Regions from separate parts of the Mesorhizobium sp. M0800 genome, predicted to be linked through region 2. Evidence: predicted binding sites of a transcription regulator. Region 2 holds the regulator's gene; the other holds the start of a gene.
The links. The regulator LexA, encoded in region 2, represses DNA repair genes until DNA is damaged. The targets are predictions, from matches to a motif close to TGTTCNNNNTGTGTTCNG.
Positions count from the first base shown of each region.

Region 1 (6,544 bases), on a different contig from region 2:
CAATTGGTGCAACCGTTTCGTTGCGCCGGCCGGGCGCTTTGCGTTCGGCACCGACGCGGTGATCCGCGACCCCGGCTCCTTCGAGACGCGCGAGCTGACGGCGTGGCAGCACGAGGTGCGCGATCTGCCGTCGGAGACGCTGCTGTTCCTGCTGCCCAGCCGTTATTGCGAGAGCGACGTGCTGTCGAATGAAGCGTGGCGGCTGTTCGGCAGCACCCCGCTCGGCATTCCGCGCGTCCAGGCGGTCTGCGACTTCGTCCATAACCACATCGTCTTCAACTATTTCAATGCACGGCCGACGCGCACCGCTGCCGAGGCCTATCGCGAGCAGAGTGGTGTGTGCCGCGACTTTGCCCACCTCGCTGTCGCCTTCTGCCGCGCCCTGAACATTCCAACCCGCTACTGCACCGGCTATATCAGTGATATCGGCCTGCCAAAGCCGTGGTCGGACATGGATTTCGCCGCTTGGATGGAGGTCTATCTCGGCGGCCGCTGGCACGCGTTCGACCCGCGCAACAACGCGCCGCGCATCGGCCGCATCCTGATTGCCTCCGGACGCGATGCCGCCGATGTGCCGCTGACCCACATTTTTGGGCCGGGCGCGCTGGCTGGCTTCAAGGTCTGGACGGACGAGGTCGTCGAATAGCCCCGCGCCGCCCTTTTGAACAACTGACCTTGTGAACAACTGGGCACTTCGGGCGTTGTGAGAGCTGTGGAGCGTGGGCGGGCGCTCCGCCAATCTCGGTGCATCAACCAAGGCAGCACACCATGGCGGCGCATGGCGGGTCGAAAAAAGTGATCTATGCGGCGCTCGCCGGAAATCTTGCGATCGCACTGACCAAATTTGCCGCTGCCTTGTTCACGGGCAGCTCGGCAATGCTCTCGGAAGGCGTCCACTCGCTCGTCGATACCGGCAATGGCAGCCTGCTGCTTTACGGCATGCACCGTGCCGCACGGCCGGCCGACCGCACGCATCCGCTCGGCCATGGCCGCGAGCTGTACTTCTGGAGCTTCATCGTTGCGCTCCTCGTCTTTGCACTGGGCGCCGGCATATCGTTCTACGAAGGCGTGACGCACATCATGGCGCCGGAGCCGATTGCCAACGCCAAGGTGAACTACGCTGTCCTTGGCCTTTCCTTTCTCTTCGAAGGCACCTCTTGGCTGGTGGCGCTGAAGGAGTTCCGCCACCAAAAAGGCAGCCACGGCTGGCTCGAGGCGGTGCAGCTCAGCAAGGATCCGAGTGTCTATACCGTACTCTTCGAGGACAGCGCGGCACTTCTCGGCCTCGTTGTCGCCTTCGCCGGGATATCGGCCGCGGAACTGCTGGACATGCCGAAGCTCGACGGCGCCGCGTCGATCGGCATCGCGCTGATCCTGGGCGGGACCGCGATCTTCCTGGCGCGCGAAAGCAAGAGCCTGCTGCTCGGCGAGCCGGCCTCGCCCGAGGTGCAAACAGAGGTGCTGGCCATCATCCAGCAGGACCCGGCGGTGCAACGGGCAAATGGCGTGCTGACGCTGCATATGGGTCCGCAGGAGATCGTCGCCGCTTTGAGCATCGAGTTCGAGGATCATTTGTCGGCGCCGGAGATAGAGACCTGTGTCGAGCGCCTCGAGACGCGGCTGAAGGCGGAGATGCCGGAGGTGACGCGGCTCTTCGTCAAGCCGCAGACCACCGGCACCTGGGAACGCCGGAGCAAGGCCTTGGCGGGGGCATCCGGACAAGAACCGGCCTAAGGAAAATGGCTTGAGGAAATCGATGCGCCATCGGGCAGTCCCGGCTATGATCGCAGGCAAAAGCTCCAGGAGGAACGAAGATGAAAATCGACGGCGCGTGTCATTGTGGCGCTATCACTTACGAGGCCGAAGTCGATCCGGAAAAGACCACCATTTGTCACTGCATCGATTGTCAGAAGCTAACCGGAACGGCCTTTCGCGTCACCGTGCCGGCGTCCGAGGACAATTACAGGATCACCAAGGGCACGCCGAAGATCTATATCAAGACCGGTTCGAGCGGCGCCAAGCGCGCCCAGGCATTTTGCGGTGAGTGCGGCTCGCATCTCTACGCCACGTCGGCGGGCGAGGGACCGAAGGTTTACGGTATCAGGGTCGGCACGGCACGGCAGCGCGAGCAACTGGTGCCGAGAAAGCAGATCTGGCACCGCTCGGCGCTGCATTGGCTGCCGGAATTCGAAGGCACAACCATCATCGAGGAGCAGTAGCGCCAGACCCGGGCGAAGCCTCCGGTTCCGGCGTAGCTCTCAATCGTCGCCTTCGACGACCCTTAGCCTCAACTGCCCGGTTTTCGAATCGGCGACGCGCGGGCTGATTTCCGCTTTTGCTCCGCTGCCATTCGAACCAGCGGTGTCCTCCGCCGGCTGCACGCCAAACTCCAGCGCCTCGATCTTTTGTCCGCGCCTGGTCACCTTCGATGTCGAGACAAGGATGTCCTCGATATCCTTGGCCGATTGACCGAAATGCGTCTGCAATTTGCGCACCCGCTCGTCGAGGCGGGAGACGTCTTCCATCAGCCGGATAACCTCGCCCTGGATCAGGTGTGCCTGCTCGCGCATGCGGGCATCCTTGAGGATCGCCTGGATGACCTGGATCGACAGCATCAAAAGCGATGGCGAGACGATGACGATCCGTGAGCGATGCGCCTTCTGGACAACGGCCTCGAAATTCTCGTGGATTTCGGCGAACACCGATTCCGAAGGCACGAACATGAAGGCGGTGTCCTGCGTCTCGCCCTGGATCAGGTATTTTTCGGAAATATCGCGGACATGCACCTCGATGTCGCGGCGGAAAGCCTGTGCGGCGGTCTTCTGCAGTTCGGCGCCTTCGGCGGCCCGGATGGCATTCCAGGCCTCGAGCGGAAACTTTGCATCGATGGCAAGCGACGGTGCGCCGTTCGGCATCTTCACCAGGCAGTCGGGCCGGCTGCCATTCGACAAGGTCGCCTGGAATTCATAGGCGCCGTGCGGCAATCCGTCGGCGACGATGGCTTCCATACGCGACTGGCCGAAGGCGCCGCGCGTCTGCTTGTTGGAAAGGATCGCCTGCAATTGCACGACCTGGCCGGCCAGCGACTGGATGTTGCCTTGCGCGATATCGATGACCGCCAGCCGTTCCTGCAGCTTGGCGAGGCTCTCATGCGTCGATCTCGTCTGCTCGGTCATGGTCTGGCCCAGGCGGCCGGTCATGGCATCGAGACGCTGGCCGATCGACTGTGTCAGTTCCGCCTGGCGCGCCCCGAACACTTCGGCGATGGCGCCCATGCGGCCCTGCATTTCCGCCTGGTTTGCCAAGATGCCGGCCATCCGCACCTCGGCGTCGCGGGCGTGGTCGGCGGCTTCGGCGGCCGCCACTGCACGCGCCTTGGCCGATCGCCAGAGCGCAACGACGAGCGCCACGAACAGGCCGAGGAACAGCATTGCGCCGAAACCCAGGGCTTGGCCGAGCGTGATCGTGGTGGCGCCGAGGCGGGCGACAGGTTCGGACAGGATGGTGGCCAGATCGTTCATGTCGACAGCATAGATGATTCGGTCTGCCGGCACAGATCAAAACGTGAACGACCCGAAGGCGCCCCGGTTGACGCTTTTCCTGCGAGGTCTTAGGTGAGACACCATGTCGATCAAGCCGCTTATCATCCTCCCCGATCCCGTCCTGCGCCAGGTTTCAAAACCGGTCGAGCGTGTCGACGGCGATCTGCGCAAACTGGCCGGCGACATGCTGGACACCATGTATGACGCGCCCGGCATCGGCCTCGCAGCGATCCAGGTCGGCGAACCCTTGCGCATGCTGGTGATCGACCTCGCCAAAGAGGACGAGACGCCGGCGCCGCACGTCTTCATCAATCCCGAAATCCTTGAAAGCTCCGACCAGCGGTCGGTCTATGAGGAAGGCTGCCTGTCGATCCCCGATTACTATGCCGAGGTCGAGCGTCCGGCGGCGGTGCGGGTGAAGTTTCTCGACCGCGACGGCAAGCTGCAGGAGATCGAGGCCGAGGGGCTGATGGCGACCTGCCTGCAGCATGAAATCGACCACCTCAACGGCGTGCTGTTCATCGATCACATCTCCAAGCTGAAGCGCGACATGGTGCTCAAGAAATTCAAGAAGCTCGCCAGGGACAAGGCGCCGGGCAAGATGGTGGGGTAGGCGTCGACGAATGCCCCTGCGTGTCATCTTCATGGGTACGCCCGAATTCTCCGTGCCGACGCTGCGGGCGATTGCCGGGGCCGGGCACGAGTTGGCAGCCGTCTACACGCAGCCGCCGCGCGCCGGCGGCCGGCGCGGGCTCGAACTGACGCCGTCGCCGGTGCAGCGCGAGGCGGAGCGGCTTGGCATCGAGGTGCGGTCGCCGGTGTCGCTGAAGGGCGAGGCGGAGCAGGAGGCGTTCCGCGCCTTGGGTGCCGACGTCGCCGTGGTCGTCGCCTACGGGCTGCTTCTGCCCAAACCCATTCTCGAGGCGCCGCGGCTCGGTTGCCTCAACGGTCACGCATCGCTATTGCCGCGCTGGCGCGGCGCTGCCCCTATCCAGCGCGCCATCATGGCCGGCGATACCGAAACGGGCATTATGGTGATGCGGATGGAGGAAGGCCTCGACACCGGCCCGGTGGCAATGGTTGAAAAATGTCCCATTGGTCCCGACATGACGGCCGGCGATCTGCACGACCGGCTGATGGTCCTCGGTGCTGCGCTGATGGTGCAAGCGCTCGAACGGCTGGAGCGGAATACGCTGACATTTACCACACAGGCGGAGGTGGGGGTGACCTACGCCAAGAAAATCGATAAATCGGAGACTCGCATAGACTGGCTGCGACCTGCCGGCGACGTGCACAACCAGATTCGCGGCCTGTCGCCCTTTCCCGGTGCATGGTGCGAGGCCGAAATCGGCGGCCGCGTGGAACGGCTGAAACTGCTTCGCTCGACGCTCTCGCAAGGCGCCGGCGAACCGGGAGGAATTCTCGATGACCGGCTGACGGTCGCCTGCGGGTCAGGCGCGATCAGGCCGGTCGAAGTTCAACGTGCGGGCGCAAGGCCCATTGCCGCGCAGGAGTTTCTGCGCGGGGCCAAGCTCGAAAAAGGAATGAAATTGTCATGAGCATGATGTCCATACGCGCGGCGACGCCGCGGGACCGCGAGGCGATCCGCCTTGTCGAAGAACACGCATTCGGCCAGCAGACGGAGGCCGGACTGGTCGACGCGCTGGTCACCGGCGGTGATGCCGTCGTCGAACTGGTGGCGGACGAAGACGGGCAAGTGGTCGGCCATATCCTGTTTTCACGGCTTTTCGTGCAGAATGGCGGCAAGAGCTTCCCGGCGGTGGCTTTGGCTCCTTTGGCGGTCGAGCCGTCGTTCCACGGCACCGGCATCGGCGGTGCGCTGGTCCGCGAGGCGCATATCCGCCTGAAGGCTGCTGGCGAGACGCTCGCCGTGGTGCTCGGCGATCCGGCCTATTATGGGCGTTTCGGCTACAGTCGTGCCCGTGCCGCGAAATTCGAGAGCGACTACCAAAGCGAAGCCCTGCAGGCGCTTGCCTGGGGCGAGGCGCCGGAGACCGGCAGGCTGGTCTACGCCTCGGCCTTCGGCTCAGCCCTCGCCGCCTGATTTTCGCCTCGATCCGGGAATGCCGCGTTTTCGCCTCGACATCGAATATGACGGCAGTCTCTTCGCCGGCTGGCAGCGCCAGGCCAACCAGCCATCGGTGCAGCAGGCGATCGAGCAGGCGATCGAGAAGTTCTGTGGTGAGCAGGCTTCGCTGCGCGCCGCCGGCCGCACCGATGCCGGCGTCCATGCGACCGCTCAGGTGGCGCATGTCGATCTGATCAAGGCATGGCCCGGCGACAAGGTGCGCGACGCAGTCAACGCGCATCTGCAAGCGGCCAAGGTGCGCATCGCCATCTTGAAGGCCGCCGTCGTGCCGGATGGCTTCGATGCGCGTTTCTCGGCGATCGGCCGCCATTACCTCTACCGCATCGTCAATCGCCGCGCGCCGGCGGCGCTCGACAAGGGCAAGATCTGGTGGGTACCGAAGCAGCTCGATGCCGGTGCCATGCACGAGGCGGCAAAGGTGCTGGTTGGCCGGCATGATTTCACCACCTTCCGCTCGACCCAGTGCCAAGCCACCAGCCCCGTCCGCACGCTCGACCGGCTGGATGTCAGCCGGGCGGGCGATTTCATTGAGGTCCGCGCTTCGGCGCGGTCATTCCTGCACAACCAGGTGCGCTCGATGGTCGGCTCGCTCAAACGTGTCGGCGAAGGCGGCTGGACTGTTGCCGACCTCAAGGCGGCGCTTGAGGCGCGCGACCGTGCGGCCTGCGGTCAGGTGGCGCCGCCCGACGGGCTGTTTCTCGTCGGCGTCGATTATCCGACGCCTGGCTGATCCGGAACGCTGATCCCGAGCAGCGCCTGCAGGCCGAACAGGACGATCAGCGACGCCACGAACATGCCGGCAAAAACGGCGCTGCCGGCGGCCGCACCCCTGCCGATCGCAACGTTGGTCATCCGCCAGGTCAAGACCATCGACAGCGCGAACAACAGCAGC
Region 1 covers NZ_JAMYOZ010000005.1:36,132-42,675, reverse strand. The annotation lists gene NKI18_RS08580 (transglutaminase-like domain-containing protein) at 1-646, shown strand, start outside; gene NKI18_RS08575 (cation diffusion facilitator family transporter) at 769-1,734, shown strand; gene NKI18_RS08570 (GFA family protein) at 1,815-2,219, shown strand; gene NKI18_RS08565 (DNA recombination protein RmuC) at 2,259-3,521, opposite strand; gene def (peptide deformylase) at 3,625-4,155, shown strand; gene fmt (methionyl-tRNA formyltransferase) at 4,172-5,101, shown strand; gene NKI18_RS08550 (GNAT family N-acetyltransferase) at 5,098-5,607, shown strand; gene truA (tRNA pseudouridine(38-40) synthase TruA) at 5,627-6,382, shown strand; gene NKI18_RS08540 (hypothetical protein) at 6,364-6,544, opposite strand, start outside.
Region 1: NKI18_RS08565 (DNA recombination protein RmuC) is a predicted target of LexA. The motif match lies at 3,554-3,571, and genes of this name have one in related genera.

Region 2 (6,544 bases):
CGCCGCTTCCCGAAGGCGCCGACACTATCGTCATCCAGGAGAACGTCCGCGATCTCGGTGGCGGCAGCGTCGAAGTGACGGAACCGACGGTGCAGGGGCGCAACATCCGCCGCCTCGGGCTCGATTTCGCCAAGGGCGATGTCCTGCTGCCCAAAGGCCGCCTGCTCGACCCGGCGGCCTTGTCGCTGGCGGCATCGGCCAATCACCCCGAGGTGCGCGTGGTCAAACGGCCGCTGGTCGCCATCATCGCCACCGGCGACGAATTGCTGCCGCCGGGCAGCGATCTTGGCCCCGACCAGATCATCTCCTCCAACGCCTATGGTGTCGCCGCTGCCGCACAGTCGGTCGGTGCGCGCGCGCTCGACCTTGGCATCGCGCCGGACCGCAGGGAGGCGATCGCTGCGCTGGTTGAAAAGGCCGTGAAGGCTGGCGCGAACGTCATCGTCACGCTGGGCGGTGCCTCGGTCGGTGACCACGACTTCGTTCATGACGTACTGACCGGGCAAGGCATGACGCTCGATTTCTGGAAGATCGCCATGCGGCCGGGCAAGCCACTGATGTTCGGGCGGCTGGGAGACATTCGCTGCATCGGCCTGCCCGGCAATCCGGTGGCAAGCCTGGTCTGCACTCAGCTCTTCCTGAAGCCGCTGCTGGCGCGGCTCGGCGGCCGCGCCTTTCAGCAGGATATACGTCGGGCACGGCTCGGTGCCGCCATGCCGGCCAACGATCTCAGGCAAGATTATGTGCGGGCTGTTGTCATAGATGACGCCGGTACGCTCGTGGCGACGCCGTTCGGCATCCAGGACTCCTCGATGCTGAAAATGCTGGCCGATGCCAACGGGCTGATCGTTCGCGCGCCGTTCGCGCCTGCCGCGGCGGCGGGCTCCCCCTGCGACGTGCTGATGCTACGCTGAACCTGCCTCACTCCGAGATCAAGGTCCGGGTCAGCGGATGGTCTGGATCGGCCAAACCGTCGATGATGTTGAAATGATGCCGGTCAGGCTCGACGACCGAGCTGGTCGCGGTACCCAGGCCGATCCAGATGTTGGCCAGCAACGCGCTCTGACGCAGGAATTCGGCGCGCTCGCCGCCGCCGGCCCAGCAGGTCAGGCGGGCCTTGTCCATCGGGCGCAGCAGCACCGGGCTTTCGGCCTGCGCCTCGGCCTCATCGATCGCGATCGTCTTGTTCATGCCGGTGCGCATGATCGGGCGCAAATCATGCACCCCCGAGATCGACACCACGTGACGAACGCGCCGGACGACTTCGGGCGCCAGCGGCGTCGTCGCCGTAACCATCCGGCTAACAAGATGGCCGCCGGCCGAGTGCCCGGTCAGCATCAGCGGCCCTGGGACCATCGCCGCCGCCTTGCCGATCGCCGCGCCGACTTCCTTGACGATGCCGCCAATGCGTATCTGCGGACAGAGCGTGTAGGACGGCATCGCCACCGCATAGCCGCGATCAACAGGGCCAGCGGCAAGATGCGACCAGAAATTCTTGTCGAATGCCATCCAGTAGCCGCCATGAACGAACACCACGAGTCCCTTGGGCTTGATGGCCGGCAGGAAAAGATCGAGCCGGTTGCGTGGGTTGTCGCCATAGGCCATGTCGAGCCGCGCCCTGCCCTCGGTCGAAAGCACGTCGCGGAAAACCCGCGCGGGCTCGATCCAGGCCGCCGGCCAGCGATCGCTGCCGGCTACGTTGGCGCCGTTGGCATAGGCGTTGTCCCAATCGGCAATGTGACGTTCGAACACCCTGCGCCCTCCCTGGCAATATGGCCTTGCAACGTAGCCGTGAGCATCGCGCGGCGCGTCGTCGCCAGCCTCACGATTCCAGCTCTCGCATCAATCTCAAGTGACAGCTGCTTTGATGGCGAAGCGCGCATCCTTCCACGCACCGGTGCGCAGGATATCCTCAAGCACTTTGACGGCCTGCCAGACATCGGCATAGCCGACATAGAGCGGGGTGAAGCCGAAGCGCATGGTCGATGGCGCGCGAAAATCGCCGATCACGCCACGTTCGATCAGCGCGCGCATGACCTGGTAGCCATGCTCATGCATGAATGAAATCTGGCTGCCGCGTTTTTCCCCATCGCGCGTGCTTTCGAGCGTGAGCCCGTAAGTGCCGCACTTTGCCTCGACAAGCTCGATGAACAGATCCGCCAGCGCGATGCTCTTCTTGCGCACCGCCGTCATGTCGACATCGTTCCAGATGTCGAGCGCGCCCTTCAGCGTGCGCATCGACAAGACCGGCTGCGTGCCGCACAGAAACCGGCGGATGCCGGTGCCGGCCGCATAGCCTGGCTCGAAGGCGAAGGGCCGTGCATGGCCCCACCAGCCGGTGAGCGGCTGCTGGATGTCGGAAAGATGCCGCTCAGCCGCATAGATGAAGGCAGGCGCGCCCGGGCCGCCATTCAGATATTTGTAGGTGCAGCCAACGGCAAAATCGGCGTTTGCCTTGTCGAGCTCGACTGGCATCGCGCCGGCGGTGTGGCAGAGATCCCAGACGATCATCGCCCCGGCTTCCTGAGCCCTGCGCGTCAGCGCCGGCATGTCGCGCAGTTCGCCCGACTTATAGTTGACGTGGTTGACCAGCACCACGGCGGTGCGTTCGTCGATCAGCTCTTCGATGGTCGGCGCGTCGACCCCCGAGAGGCGCAGCAGCGTATCTTTTCGCGTCGAAACCACACCCTCAGCCATGTAGAGGTCCGTCGGAAAACTATCGCCCTCGGCGACGATGACCTGCCGCTCCGGTCGCATGGCCATGGCGGCGTGCAGCAGCTTGTAGATGTTGACCGATGTCGTGTCGCAGACCACCGTCTGGCCGGCCGCGGCACCGATCAGGCGCCCGAGCTGGTCGCCAAGTTCAAGCGGCATGTTGAACCAGCCGGCCGTGTTCCATGCGCGGATGAGATCATGCGACCATTCTTCGGTCGCGGCCTTGTGCAGTTCATCGAAAGCGGCACGTGAAGCAGCTCCTAGCGAATTGCCGTCGAGATAGATCACTCCTTGCGGCAACACAAAGCGGTCGCGCATCGCGCGCAGCGGATCCGCGGCATCCATCGCCTTTATGGCCACGAGATCGGGAATTCCTGTCATGATTTGTCTGCTCCGCCAAGATCCAACGCAACGCCGGACACGCATCGACTGTTCTTCCATTACCTGGTTGCGCGCAGCAAGGCTCCACCGGCGAGAAGCAGCCTGACCAGGCGATGGAAACCGGGACTTAACCCGAGGTTGGCGTTTTGAGTTCGTTTCGTTCACGGTGCATTGACCAAACCGCACAGTCGATACGGGTTCACTTCCGTGCCATTTGCCGACCGACGGCCGATGCCAGTGCCGCCTTCTAGGAGGCCAGAAGGGCGCAAAACGAAAGCAGAATCAAGGCGATGAGGCTCGCGGCGATGAAAATGCGGTACGCCGGTAGGGGACGTCGTTTGTTTCCCGAGCCTTAACGCATTCATTAAACTTTAAACAGTTGCGGAACACAACTGGAACAGATAGTGTTTGTTCTGGGTTTGTTTTTCTGATTCTGTTGGGGGTCGCTATGCTGACACGCAAACAACACGAACTGCTTATGTTCATCCACGAAAGGTTGAAGGAAAGCGGTATCCCGCCTTCCTTCGACGAGATGAAGGAAGCGCTCGACCTGGCTTCCAAATCCGGAATCCACCGGCTGATTACGGCGCTGGAGGAGCGCGGCTTCATTCGCCGTTTGCCCAACCGGGCCCGTGCGCTGGAGGTGCTGCGCCTGCCTGACTCGATCGCCCCCGGCCTCAATGCGGCACGCAAGTTCTCGCCGAGTGTCATCCAGGGCAGTCTTGGGCAAGGCGGTCCTCGGCAAGGCAAGCCGACATCGTCGCGCGTGCCCGCAGCCGGAAATGACGACGATGTCGTCGCCGCCGTTTCGATCCCGGTGATGGGCCGCATCGCCGCCGGTGTGCCGATCGACGCCATCCAGCACCAGACGCATTCGATTTCGGTGCCGCCGGATATGATCATGGGCGGCGAGCATTATGCGCTCGAGGTCAAAGGCGACTCGATGATCGAGGCCGGCATTTTCGACGGCGACACGGTGATCATCCGCAATGCCGATACGGCGAGCCCCGGTGAGATCGTGGTGGCACTGGTCGACGAGGAGGAAGCGACGCTGAAGCGGTTCCGCCGCAAGGGCGCCTCGATCGCCCTGGAAGCCGCCAATCCAGCCTACGAGACGCGCATCTTCGGACCAGACAGGGTCAAGGTGCAGGGCAAGCTCGTTGGGCTGATCCGCCGCTACTGAGTTGCGCCCTTGGCGCCGGCTTTTGGATTGTCGGCCCTGCGGTATGGGGGCAGGCCGCGCGTCGCGCGTGAAAATTTCCGCTGCACGTGCCAGGGCCGGTATGATTTTTCGACCGCGAAACGGATTTCGGCGCGCGTTGCCGCTTGTGGATCGAAGTAGACGGCGGCACTTCCCGCGCGCGCCAGTTGCCGTTTGGTGACGACGAGGACCAGCCGGTCGTAGTAGCAGGGGTTATGGGCGGTGGCGTCGTCGATGACGATCAAGCTGGCAAAGGCGCAGGCTGGCCGCGCAGTATCGCGGTCCTTGGCTTGCGCGATGATCGCGCCGGATGGATGCCTGGCAAGGCAGAGGCCGTCCGTGCAAATGAACGGCATGCCCGGCGGTAGGTCGGCCGGATCGGCAATGTCGAATTGCGGGTCGTTCTTTCCAGGTGTTTCCGGCGCGACGATAGCCTCTGATGTGAGCGCGCGTTTCCAGTTGTCGATGGTGAACTCATTCGGGCGTGCCCGGTTGACCGCGAGTTCACCGCTGCCGATCGGCAGCGCGACCAGCCGTGCGTCCTCCGAGACCAATACGTCGGGTATGCGTGTCTGCGTTGTCGTCAGCAAGCCGGCGAGCGCAAAAGGAAGTGCCGCCAGCCGCAACCAGGTCGTCGCCATGCTGGCAATGACGAGGGCGATCGTCACCAGAAGGACGGATCTCAGCGAAATCAGCCCGACCGCATCGATCGGCGAGCGCTCCGAGATCCACCCGGACAGGGCGATCATCGCCGTCAGCCCCTTGCCCATGACATAGAGGAAAGGGCCATCCGCGCCGAACGGCATCGCCAGCGCACTGAGCACGGCGAAAGGCATGACGACCAGTGAGACGATGGGCATGATGGCCAGATTGGCGAACAGGCTGAGCGGCGCCACGCGCTGGAAATGCCATATGGCGAAAAGCGCCGTGGCGCTCCCTGCAATGATCGAGGTCATCGCCAGACCGCACATGCCCAGCAGGACCTTTCGAGTGGCAAAGCGTAGCGGCGACCGCCGCGGCGGCGGCGTGGTGGCCCTGCCGGCGCGGTAATCGGACCAGCCTGCATAGGCGCCGACAAGGGCCGCCGTCGCGGCGAAGGACATCTGGAAACTCGGACCGACCACCTCGTGCGGCGACACCAGGATGACCGCGATGGCCGAGATCGCCAGGTTGCGCATGGTGAGCGCGGCCCGGTCGAACAGCACGGCGATAAGCATCACCGCCAGCATGATGAAGCTGCGTTCGGCCGCCACGACAATGCCGGAAAAGACGAGGTAGGCCGCAATCGAAAAAAGCGCGGCGGCCGCGGCATATTTCTTGACCGGCCGTCGCGATGAGAAATCGGGAAACAGCGCAAAGGCACCCCGCAGCAGCGCCATGATGGTGCCGGCGACCAACGCCATATGCAGCCCCGAGATGGAGATGATGTGGTAGATGCCGGTGCGCCGCATCGCTTCGTTGATCTCCTCGGGAATGCCGGCGCGCACGCCAACGATCAGCGCAGCAGCAATCTCGCCCTCGGCGCCGCCGATGCGGCTGCGGATATGGTCGGCGATGGATTCGCGCGCGTCTTCGATCGCGGAAGAAAGCTGCGCGGCAAGCGGCATGCTGCCCGACGACACGACTTTCGGATTGCCGAGAAAAAAGCCGCTGCCGCCGATACCGGCGAAATAGCTGTCGAAGGAGAAATCATAGCTGTCGGGCCGCACCGGGCCGGTCGGCGGCAGCAGCCGCACATAGCCGGTGATCTCGGAACCGGCGGTCAGCGCAGCCGGTATCTTCATCGCCGAAACGCGGACCCGTTCCGGCATGTAGCGCAGTGTCGGCCTGGCGGTTGAGATCACATCGATTGTCAGCCTGATGCGGCCGCTCGCCATGGGCTCGTACGATACGACGCGACCCGTCAGCCGCGTCGAGATTTCGGAACCGAGCATATGCGTTCCGACACGCCATGTCTCGAACTTGGCGGCAAGTACGCCAAGCGCGCAGAGCAGCGCCACCATGAAGCACAGGCGCGTCCTGGGCCATGACCGCGAGACGACGGCACAAAGGGCCGCGAGGAGCGCGATTGCGATCGGCTGTGGAAAGGCCGGCTCCACCGACAGCCCGAAATATACGACCACCCCGCATGCGAGGAACACCGGCACCAGCAGGAAGGCGATGCCGCGGTCGAGTTCCAGGCCGGCTGCCGAGGTTACGCTGTTGCGGATACGGGACGGTGACGGGAGGCGGAAACGCCTGGGCAGG
Region 2 covers NZ_JAMYOZ010000004.1:92,936-99,479, reverse strand. The annotation lists gene NKI18_RS07065 (molybdopterin molybdotransferase MoeA) at 1-914, shown strand, start outside; gene NKI18_RS07060 (hormone-sensitive lipase) at 922-1,752, opposite strand; gene kynU (kynureninase) at 1,849-3,096, opposite strand; gene lexA (transcriptional repressor LexA) at 3,545-4,279, shown strand; gene NKI18_RS07045 (ComEC/Rec2 family competence protein) at 4,273-6,544, opposite strand, start outside.